One region of the Neobacillus sp. SM06 genome, then DNA from elsewhere that is predicted to be linked to it. Evidence: riboswitches for the same ligand, from Rfam matches in the RefSeq annotation. Region 1 holds a riboswitch; the other holds the start of a gene.

Region 1 (5,337 bases):
CAAGCTGGTATAGTTTTAGGGAATCCTGAAGCTGAAATAGTTTTAGTTCAATTTCCTGATCCACTTTTAAAGTAAACATCCTTTTACACTCCCAATTGTTGAATCGTTCTGTTTCAATATATGGAAAATGCGCCGGCGAAGATGGTTGTCAATAGAAAAAAAGAAAAACCCGTTTCCTTTAAGGCCGGGTAAAAAAATAGCTTTTTATTATGTATGGCGTTCATTTTCTGCTTTTGGGCCAGCAATTGGGAGTTTAATCGAAAAGGTGGTTTTCGCCGGATTGGATCGGCAAGACAAACTGCCTTTGTGCTTTTCGATAATTTCTTTGCAAACAAACAAACCAAGCCCTGTTCCAAGTTTTTTCGTTGTAAAAAAAGGTTCAAAGATCGTGTTTTGTAATTCTTGCGGGATCATCGGCCCATTATTGGTGACATCGATGGTGATGAAGGAGTGATCCTCCATGTAGCTGTGTATTTCAATCGTCGGGTTTTCTTTGCGATGGTGCCCGAGTACATCAATTGCATTGAAAATGATGTTAATAAATACTTGGCGGATTTCGTCCGCATAGCCTTGCAGCGAAATGTCTTCGGATAATTCTTTAACAACTTTCACCTTGCCATCCAAAATGCTAGGATAAAGGAAATTCAACACTTCTTCAATCAATTGGTTCAATTCAAAAACGACTTTCTCCTTGCCAATCAGTTCTTTTTTTGAAAGGAGCAAAAATTGCGAAATTCGAAAATTTAATTGCTCCAATTCACCGGAAATGATGTCCAAATACCGCATATTCGGGTAATCGGCCTTCAGAAGTTGGATAAACCCCTGGATCGATGTAAGCGGGTTGCGAAACTCATGGATAAAGCTGGAGGTCATTTGCCCCAATAGAGTGAGACGATCCTGATGGGTCGAATCAATAAACTGTGTTTTCTCTTCAATTATTTTGTCCTTCGCTTCCGCATAATGGGAAACAGCGTGATAAAGAAATTGATCGAAAAAGGAGTTGATCAGATTGATCGATTCCTGAACTTCTTCCCATGCCAGCTCAGCATTGCTTAAATACCTGAAAAAGGTTGTTCGGCCAATGTTGACATTGTAGACAAATTCTCCAATGTTGATATTGGCTTTTACTCGTTCCTCGGCTATTTTTAGCGCCAGCTCCCTAATCAGCTCGGTATAATCTTGCTCATCTGATTCAAGTGTATGGAGAAGCAAATTGAAAAAAGCAACAGCATTCTCCGGAACTTTTTCTCTAAAAGGATCGTCATTTGATAGAATATTGGCTCCGCTCCAATCTGAAAGCAGCATTGATTTTTGTTCCTCCAAAAATCGCACCATATGTATTTTTGTACTCGTTTGCATTTTATGGTTCCCCCTATAGCAGTTACAAACCTTGCTTAAACAAATAATTCGCTCATTATACAAAAAATCCTTTTTCCTATCCCAAAAATCATATGTGGAAAAATTTTCATCCTGTTGCACGTTGAGTAAAGAAGATTCAGTAATGACGAGAAAGAAATTGTATGCCTCTATGCTGCTCAAAATAGGAGACCCGCAAGGAATTTCTACGAGCACATATCCAATCCTTATGGGTCGTTAGTAAGCTGTTAAGACCTCTGCTTTTTTGTGCTTGTCATTGTATCTGAATGGAAAAAGTAGTATAGTCGAATTGGAAAAAGAAAGAATCGTTCCACAAGGGGAGCTGCGGCAAAGCGGCTGAGAGTGAACAGTTGTGTTCTGACCCTTTGAACCTGTTAGGTAACGCCAGCGCAGGAATGTGGTTTGCTTGAAAAAGCAATGCAGGCATTTTGGCGCCTGCATTGTTTTTTGCTAACCAGAAATTTATATCCATAAATTCTGAACGCACGACGGGCAGGATGCCCTAGTCAGGCGAAGGCACAGGACGTGCCGTTTTGAGCGTGACGACGGGCAGGGATGCCCTAGTCAGGCGAAAGGCACAGGACGTGCCGTTTTGAGCGTGACGACGGGCAACTACACCTCATGAACCGCCAATGGCTCGCTTTCTTTAGGATCTGTTAAACGAACACAGCTTTTTGAATTTTTTTGCCGTTGCTTCAGCTCCCGAAAATAAAAGGGGGAAAAGAAAAATGGTTCAGGTAAAAAGCAATACATTATTTTTGGTCGAGGTTGCAGTATTTGCTGCGTTAGCGTACATCCTTGACTTGGTAAGCGCATTTGTTTTTTCAAGGATTTGGCCGCAGGGGGGATCCGTATCGATCGCTATGGTGCCAATTTTTCTGATGGCGTATCGATGGGGAATAAAAGGCGGTGTTTTAACGGGATTTTTACTCGGACTCTTGCAATTTATTTTAGGGTTTTCACAAATTTATACGATTTTGCAAGGTTTTATTGATTATTTTCTTGCATTTACGGGAGTCGGACTTGCGGGCATGTTTGCTTCAAAAGTGAAAGCTGGAGTAAACAAACAGCAAAAAGGAAAATGGATGATGTACGCAGCGATTGGCGCGTTTTGGGGAAGTTTTGTTCGCTTTGTCATGCATTTTATTTCAGGCATTTCCTTTTTTGGCTCCTATGCGCCAAAAGGTCAGCCCGTCGCCTTGTATTCGCTCATCTACAATGGTACATACATGCTCCCAAGCTATATACTCAGCACCATCACCGTTATTCTTGTCATCAATGCCGCACCAAAGCGAATAATCTAACATCAAAAAAACAAAGAGCAGACGCTTTTTCTTTTTTTTCGATTATTTATATGTTTTTTCAAACTTTTGTCACAATGTGGGTGCGCTGTCTGGTGTTGAAAAATGATAAAATATACATTAGAAAGAGAATCATTCTCAATTACCTTCTCAAAAGGATGATCGAAATGCTTGGAGAGTTAAAAACAGGGGAAAGAGGAAAAATTATTAACTTATCACAGGTGAGCCGCTTGGTTCAAAAGCGGTTGCTTGACCTTGGATTTACCGAGAGTTCTGAAGTTTGTGTGAAATGCATTATGCCTTTTGGCGGCCCGATAATGATTGAATCATGCGGACAGTGCATTGGTATTCGCCGCAAAGAGGCAGATCGAATCGAAGTGGAGAGGTTATAATGGATGTCGCTCTAATTGGGAATCCGAATACGGGGAAAACATCATTGTTTAATCATTTAACAGGTTCTTATGAATATGTTGGAAACTGGAGCGGTGTAACGGTTGAAAAAAAGGTTGGTATCTTAAAAAACAATAGCGGAAAATTGATTGATTTGCCTGGTGTTTACACACTTAACCCGCTTTCGAAAGATGAAGGGGTTGTAACTTCCTTTTTTTTAAACGAAGCAGCCGACCGTTTTTTAAATATTTTGGATGCATCACAATTAGAAAGAAACTTGCATTTGACAATTCAATTACTGGAGTTTGAAAGGCCGATGCTTGTTGGCTTGAACATGGTGGATGTTGCCAAAAAACGCGGCATTCACATTGATGTTGATAAATTGTCGAAAATGATCGGTGCCCCGGTGGTGCCAGTAGTGGCAAGAAGCGGGAAAGGCTGTGACCAGCTTGTTCAGATGATCACCACTGAAACGGCCACTTCCAAGCAAAAAAATTTAGTTTATTATGGGAAGGAAATCGAAGAAGCTGTTTCCATGTTGGCAACACTTATTGGAGAAAAAGTAAGCCATTCCTATCGATGGCTGACATTGCAATGGCTGGAAGGAAACCAGTACGTGAAAAATTTTTTGTATCGGAGTGCCCCTGCTGAAAAGCTCGATGCCATCTTTGATCGTGTTGAAAATCGGATCATTCAGAAAAATGATACGAAGTCGATACCCCATTTTATTTATAACAAGCGAAAAGAAGTAATCGAAAAGATTTTAGCTGAAGCGGTTCAGAAAGAAAATGCGAAGATTCCATTAACCGAAAAGATCGATGCCATTGTGACGAACCGCTATCTAGGCATGCCGATTTTTTTACTGTTCATGTATTTGATGTTCATGCTTACATTTGATTGGCTTGGAACACCGCTGTCTGATGCACTTGATGCGTTTTTGACAGGACCGGTAACCGCTGGAGTAGAAAAGATGTTAACGATTGTCCAAGCATCTGAATTTATCCATGCCTTGATCATTCAAGGACTGGTAGCCGGTGTCGGCGGGGTGCTTGTTTTTGCCCCGCAAATTTTTATTCTGTTTTTCTTTATCTCGTTGTTGGAAGACTCAGGCTATATGGCGCGTGTAGCACTTGTAATGGACCGGATCATGGAAGGGGTCGGTTTGAATGGCAAAGCGTTTATCCCAATGATCATTGGCTTTGGCTGTAATGTCCCGGGGATTATGGCTGCCCGTACAATCGAAACCCCAAAAGAGCGTCTTTTAACGATTTTATTAACACCGTTAATGTCCTGTTCGGCAAGACTACCTGTCTATGCACTGTTTGTTGGCGCCTTTTTTGCGGGACAAAAGGCTGCGATTGTATTAAGTCTTTATGTAATCGGGATCTTCGTAGCCTTTGTTTTGGCGAAACTCTTTTCTTCCACTCTTTTAAAAACGGAAACTTCCTTGTTTGTCATTGAACTTCCTCCATATCGAATGCCGCAATTTCAATCGCTGTGGCGCAGTACATGGGATAAAGGGAAAGGGTTTATCCGCAAGGCTGGAACATTTATTTTTGCCGGATCCGTGTTCATTTGGCTGCTCTCATATGTGGGCCCGTCCGGTTTCAATGTTGAGATGAATAACAGCTATTTAGCCGCAATTAGCAATCGTATTGCACCGCTTTTGAAACCGCTCGGCTTCGGCACATGGCAGGCAGCGGCTTCATTGATTACCGGATTTTTAGCAAAAGAATCAATTATTTCGACAATGAACATTATTTATTTTGTTCCAAATACGTCGAGCCTTCAAGGGTTGTTAGCTTCTTACTATACACCGCTTGCCGCATACAGTTTTATGGTTTTTATTTTGTTATACATCCCGTGTTTAGCAACAACAGCTTCCATATTGAAGGAAACGGGTTCAAAAAAATGGACAGCATTTGCAATTGGCTACGCACTGACCGTTGCCTATGTATTGGCTTTTTTCGTCTATCAAGGCGGGAAATTGCTCGGATTTGCTTGAAGCAATTACCTGCTTAAAGGAAGAAGGTGAAATGGATGGTAGCCAATTTCGTTATCGGTGCCGTCATTTTTGGGTATGCCGGCTGGGCGCTTGTGCGCTTTATTCAAAAATCAAAAAAAGGAAAATGTGCCGCATGTGAAGTGAAAAAAACGTGTTCGAGTTCCTGCTGTACGCCTACTCAACAGACGATTCGAAAGTAGTGTTTTGATCGTTGAAACTATTCACAACTATTTCTTGGCTATATATATGGAACTAAACAATTTG
Region 2 (5,337 bases), on a different contig from region 1:
AAATTTCCAGTCCAGAGTTTTGGAAAAACGGCGATTGGGAAACACAGTTTCGAAGTTTGTATAAGGGATCGCATCACCAAAGTTAAGATAATGTCAATTTGTTGGTGGGATCCCTATACGTAATTACTGCTAGCTGTTGAAAAGCTAGTTTTTTTTTGAAAAAAATATAAAAAATTCAGATAAAACAGTTCCATTTTTCGAAAATGTGTTATATAATACAAAACGTAATAAATGTCTGTTTTATAACAAAAATGAATGGCGGTGAGGAATTTCGCGGTCTGATCGGCTTTTGTTCAATGTTGCTGTTGTAGTACAAGGGGTATCGTTTTTGGGGGAATTTAGAGGCTGGGGTTTAAAACAAACTAGATTGTTATTTTAAGAGGAGGATGTAAACATGACGGATTTGCGAGTAAAACATTTGCAGGAATCTTGGGAATTTGATGAGCGGTGGAAAGGGGTTACGCGTCCGTATTCGGCAGAGGATGTTATCAAACTTCGCGGTTCTATCGATATTGAGTACACGCTTGCACAGCGGGGTGCGGAGAAACTTTGGAACTTGCTACACGAGGAAGACTATATCAATGCGCTTGGTGCGCTCACGGGTAATCAGGCTGTCCAACAGGTGAAAGCTGGACTCAAGGCAATTTATTTAAGCGGCTGGCAGGTTGCGGCAGATGCCAACCTTGCCGGACAAATGTATCCGGATCAAAGCTTGTATCCTGCGAATAGTGTTCCGAATGTTGTAAAACGAATCAACCAGGCACTGCAGCGTGCGGATCAAATCCACCATTCAGAAGGTGACCATTCGATTGATTGGTTTGCTCCGATTGTTGCCGATGCGGAAGCAGGCTTTGGGGGACAGTTGAATGTTTTTGAATTAATGAAAGCGATGATTGAGGCAGGGGCTTCTGGTGTCCATTTTGAAGACCAGCTTTCTTCGGAAAAGAAATGCGGTCATTTAGGTGGCAAAGTGTTGCTGCCAACGCAAACAGCTGTCCGTAATTTAATTGCAGCCCGCCTTGCTGCTGATGTAATGGGTACGCAGACTGTATTGGTTGCCCGGACGGACGCGAATGCCGCCGATTTGATTACAAGTGATGTTGATCCATATGATGCCCCGTTTATTACTGGCGAGCGGACTTCTGAAGGATTTTTCCGAACAAAGTCCGGCATTGAACAGGCGATTGCCCGCGGATTGGCCTATGCTCCATATGCTGACCTGATCTGGTGTGAAACTTCTGAACCGAATGTTGAGGAAGCTCGCCGTTTTGCTGAGGCAATTCATGAGAAATTCCCGGAAAAACTGCTCGCCTATAACTGTTCACCATCGTTCAACTGGAAAAAGAAATTAGATGAAGAAACGATTGCCAATTTCCAAAAAGAGCTTGGCAAGATGGGTTATAAATTCCAATTTGTTACACTTGCCGGTTTCCATGCCTTGAACCACAGCATGTTTGAGCTTGCCCGCGACTACAAAGAGCGCGGCATGGCGGCATACTCTGAACTGCAGCAGGCTGAATTTGCCAGCGAGCAGTACGGTTACAGTGCAACCAGACACCAGCGCGAGGTTGGAACAGGCTACTTTGACCAGGTTTCCATGATTGTTACGGGCGGAACGTCTTCAACAACCGCTTTGAAAGGTTCGACCGAAGAAGCCCAATTTACCGGAGCGAAATAATTCGATTTTCAAAACCTTCCCTCGTGTGCGGGGAAGGTTTTTAGCCATCGGAAAAGGTAATGTTATGGTGGCTAGTTGGCGTGAAGGCGGAATTCGGGGCCGCATCGGCGGAAAAAAGCAAACTGAAGGCGGAATTCCGCACCAGTTAGGCGGAAAAAACAAAATAACGGCGGAATAGCTTAGCCTATTCGACAAAGACGTCGAATTCCACTTAAAACGCGTCGAATCCGCCCCCAAATGCGTCGAATTCCGCCACAACCGCGTCGAATCGCGCTCCCAAAGACGTCGAATTCCACTTCAATCGCGTCGAATCCGCTCCAAAAGACGTTGAATTCTGCTCCAACCGCGTCGAATCCGCTCCCAAAGACGTCGAATTGCGCTCCAATCGCGTCGAATCCGCCCCCAAAGACGTCGAATTCCACTTAAAACGCGTCGAATCCGCCCCCAAAGACGTTGAATTCCGCTCCAACCGCGTCGAATCCGCCCCCAAAGACGTCGAATTCCACTTAAAACGCGTCGAATCCGCCCCCAAAGACGTTGAATTCCGCTTCAAACGCGTCGAATCCGCCCGCAAAGACGTCGAATTCCGCTCCAAACGCGTCGAATCCGCCCCCAAAGACGTTGAATTCCGCTTCAACCGCGTCGAATCCGCCCGCAAAGACGTCGAATTCCGCTCCAAACGCGTCGAATTCTCATGAAACTGTTCGATTTCCTTTTGACAGCACTTTTTTTAAAATAGAATCATACATAATAATAGGTAAATCACATCGTTGGAGTTGATATTTTTGAAAAAACCGACAGTAGAGGAAGTTTTGCAGCAGGGAATTTACGGTACGAAGGAAATAAAGCCGGAAGAAAGACGGCAATTTCTCGGAACGTTAAGGGAGCGGGTTCTTGCTGTTCTGAAGAAAAACCAGGTGAGGGAGCAAGACGTTTACCCGCAAATTGGCCAGCTATTAAAAGAAAATCCTACTGCACACCTTTTATTAAACGGTACCCTTCCATATCGCGATTTATCAAAATACGTGAAGATTGCGAAAAAATGTAAAGCCTCCTATACAATTGTGACAAATAAGGAGCATGACACCGAGATTGGGCTTGTTCTGGCAGTGGATCATGCAATTGACAAAGAGGAAATTTATCTAGGAAAAACAAACTCCACATCACAAACCAAAGCAAAGTCACCATCGTTTTTGGCAAAACTTTTTAAACGAGGCTGAAATTTGTTGAAACATGGAGTATAATGAAAGCAAAAATACGATAGCACTGGGGGATCCGGAAAGCGGCCGGCTGAGAGTAAGACCCGAAATGTCTTTTACCCTTAAAACCTGATCTGGTTTGTACCAGCGTAGGGAAGTGTATGGAAACCATTCATGCGAACTTCTGCTCAGTAATATCCCCCAGTGCTTGCGATTGAGGGGTTTTTTATGCGAAAAACACAGAAACTTACCGTAACGGCGATGCTGATTGCTTTGGGAACGCTGACGAGCAACTTGTTGTATATCCCACTCGGGGTTACAAAGCTTTTCCCGATGCAAAGCTTAATTAACGTTTTATCAGCCGTTATTCTTGGACCTTATTACGCTCTTGCGGAGGCATTTGGCATCTCGCTGATTCGCAACATGATGGGCACCGGTTCCGTCTTTGCTTTTCCGGGAAGCATGATTGGCGCGGTACTGGCTGCAATTCTGTATAGCAAAACAAACAAACTCTACTTGGCCTTTTTTGGAGAAGTCGTCGGGACAGGGATTCTTGGGGCGATGGCCAGCTTTCCAATTGCCACCTTGCTGCTTGGCAACCAGGCCACCCTTTTTGGTTTTATTCCGATGTTTATCTTCAGTTCACTCGCAGGTGCGGCCATTGGTCTGATTCTTCTCGCCATATTAATGAAAAATAAAGGCGTCATCCGGGTGTTAAGCGCAAACCAAAGCAAAAATTAGCTGGTGAAGAAATTCATCAGCTTTTTTTAATAAAATTTTCTGAAATTGACAACGTTTTCAATGTTGCTTAAATCGGCACAGCCATTGCGAGAATACAGAAATATTTGGTATCATCAATAAATAAACCATGATTGCAATTTGAACGGAGGTAATAAAAAATGACCCGTATATCAGCGGAGCAGGTGAAGCATGTCGCCAATCTTGCGAGACTAGCGATCACTGAAGAAGAGACAGAAAAATTTACAAAACAGCTCGATGCGATTATTACCTTTGCAGAGCAGTTAAATGAACTCGATACTGAGAACGTCGAGCCGACTTCGCATGTCCTTGATATGAAAAATGTGCTGCGTGAAGATAATCCGAAGCCGGGACTGCCGCGTGAACAAGTGTTGAAAAATGCGCCGGAGCACCAGGATGGTCAGATCAAAGTGCCGGCGATTTTAGGCGAGTAAGGAGGAGAACAGGTGAGTATTTTTGATAACAAAGTCGCAGAACTGCATCAATTTTTACATAAAAAAGAATTAACCGTAACGGATTTGGTTGATGAGTCGTATAAGCGCATTCGTGAAGTGGACGATCAAGTACAGGCATTTTTAACATTGGATGAAGAGCGGGCAAGGGCTGCTGCAAACCGTTTTGATCAAAAGCTGGTAACGGACGAGCATAAAGGGTTGCTATTCGGCATGCCGATCGGGCTAAAGGATAATATTGTCACAAAAGACCTCCGGACAACTTGTGCCAGCAAAATCCTTGAAAATTTTCAGCCGATTTATGATGCAACAGTTGTACAAAAATTGCAGTCTGCAGAGACGATCACCATTGGCAAATTAAACATGGACGAGTTTGCGATGGGCTCATCCAATGAAAATTCCGCTTATAAAAAAACGCGCAATCCATGGAATCTTGAAACCGTGCCAGGCGGTTCTTCCGGTGGTTCAGCCGCTTCGGTTGCAGCAGGGGAAGTTTTGTTTTCACTAGGATCGGATACTGGCGGTTCGATTCGCCAGCCAGCTGCCTTTTGCGGTGTTGTTGGGCTTAAACCGACATATGGCCGGGTTTCCCGCTTTGGCTTGGTGGCATTTGCGTCATCATTAGATCAAATCGGTCCGATTACGAGAACGGTCGAGGATAATGCGTATCTTTTACAAGCAATTTCCGGCGTGGATCCAATGGATTCAACCTCAGCCAATGTCGAGGTGCCAAATTTTGTCGAATCCTTAACGGGTAATTGTAAAGGTTTGAAAATTGCCGTACCGAAAGAGTACCTTGGCGAAGGTGTTACCGATGCCGTCCGCCAGTCGGTTTTAGCAGCGTTACGAGTGCTCGAAAAGCAAGGCGCTGTGTGGGAAGAGGTATCGCTGCCACACTCGAAATATGCGCTGGCAACCTATTATTTGCTGTCTTCATCCGAGGCATCCGCAAACCTGTCGCGCTTTGACGGGGTGCGCTACGGCTACCGGACACCGAATGCCGAGACGTTAATCGATTTGTATAAAAACACACGTGCAGAAGGCTTGGGCGATGAAGTCAAGCGTCGGATCATGCTCGGAACATTTGCACTTAGCTCAGGTTATTATGATGCTTACTATAAAAAAGCGCAAAAAGTGCGTACATTGATTAAACAGGATTTTGAGACGGTTTTTGAAAACTACGATGTGATCATTGGCCCTACGACGCCGACGCCAGCATTTAAAATTGGCGAAAAAATTGCCGATCCAT

What was found. A riboswitch is a leader RNA that binds a small molecule or an ion and turns the genes downstream of it on or off. The one in region 1 is predicted to bind thiamine pyrophosphate.
Region 2: it holds a riboswitch for thiamine pyrophosphate, as region 1 does, so the genes downstream of both, thiW (energy coupling factor transporter S component ThiW) here and thiT (energy-coupled thiamine transporter ThiT) in region 1, are expected to answer to the same signal.

What each region holds. Positions count from the first base shown of each region.
Region 1 is NZ_JBNWEO010000013.1:543,608-548,944, reverse strand. It holds gene ACQYAD_RS07790 (GNAT family N-acetyltransferase) at 1-79, opposite strand, end outside; gene ACQYAD_RS07785 (histidine kinase N-terminal domain-containing protein) at 208-1,359, opposite strand; TPP riboswitch at 1,683-1,790, shown strand; gene thiT (energy-coupled thiamine transporter ThiT) at 2,106-2,681, shown strand; gene ACQYAD_RS07775 (FeoA family protein) at 2,846-3,070, shown strand; gene feoB (ferrous iron transport protein B) at 3,070-5,073, shown strand; gene ACQYAD_RS07765 (FeoB-associated Cys-rich membrane protein) at 5,109-5,273, shown strand.
Region 2 is NZ_JBNWEO010000009.1:68,900-74,236, forward strand. It holds gene ACQYAD_RS02865 (precorrin-2 dehydrogenase/sirohydrochlorin ferrochelatase family protein) at 1-86, shown strand, start outside; gene aceA (isocitrate lyase) at 395-1,678, shown strand; gene ACQYAD_RS02875 (hypothetical protein) at 2,053-2,376, shown strand; gene ACQYAD_RS02880 (YueI family protein) at 2,464-2,898, shown strand; TPP riboswitch at 2,937-3,050, shown strand; gene thiW (energy coupling factor transporter S component ThiW) at 3,106-3,618, shown strand; gene gatC (Asp-tRNA(Asn)/Glu-tRNA(Gln) amidotransferase subunit GatC) at 3,777-4,070, shown strand; gene gatA (Asp-tRNA(Asn)/Glu-tRNA(Gln) amidotransferase subunit GatA) at 4,083-5,337, shown strand, end outside.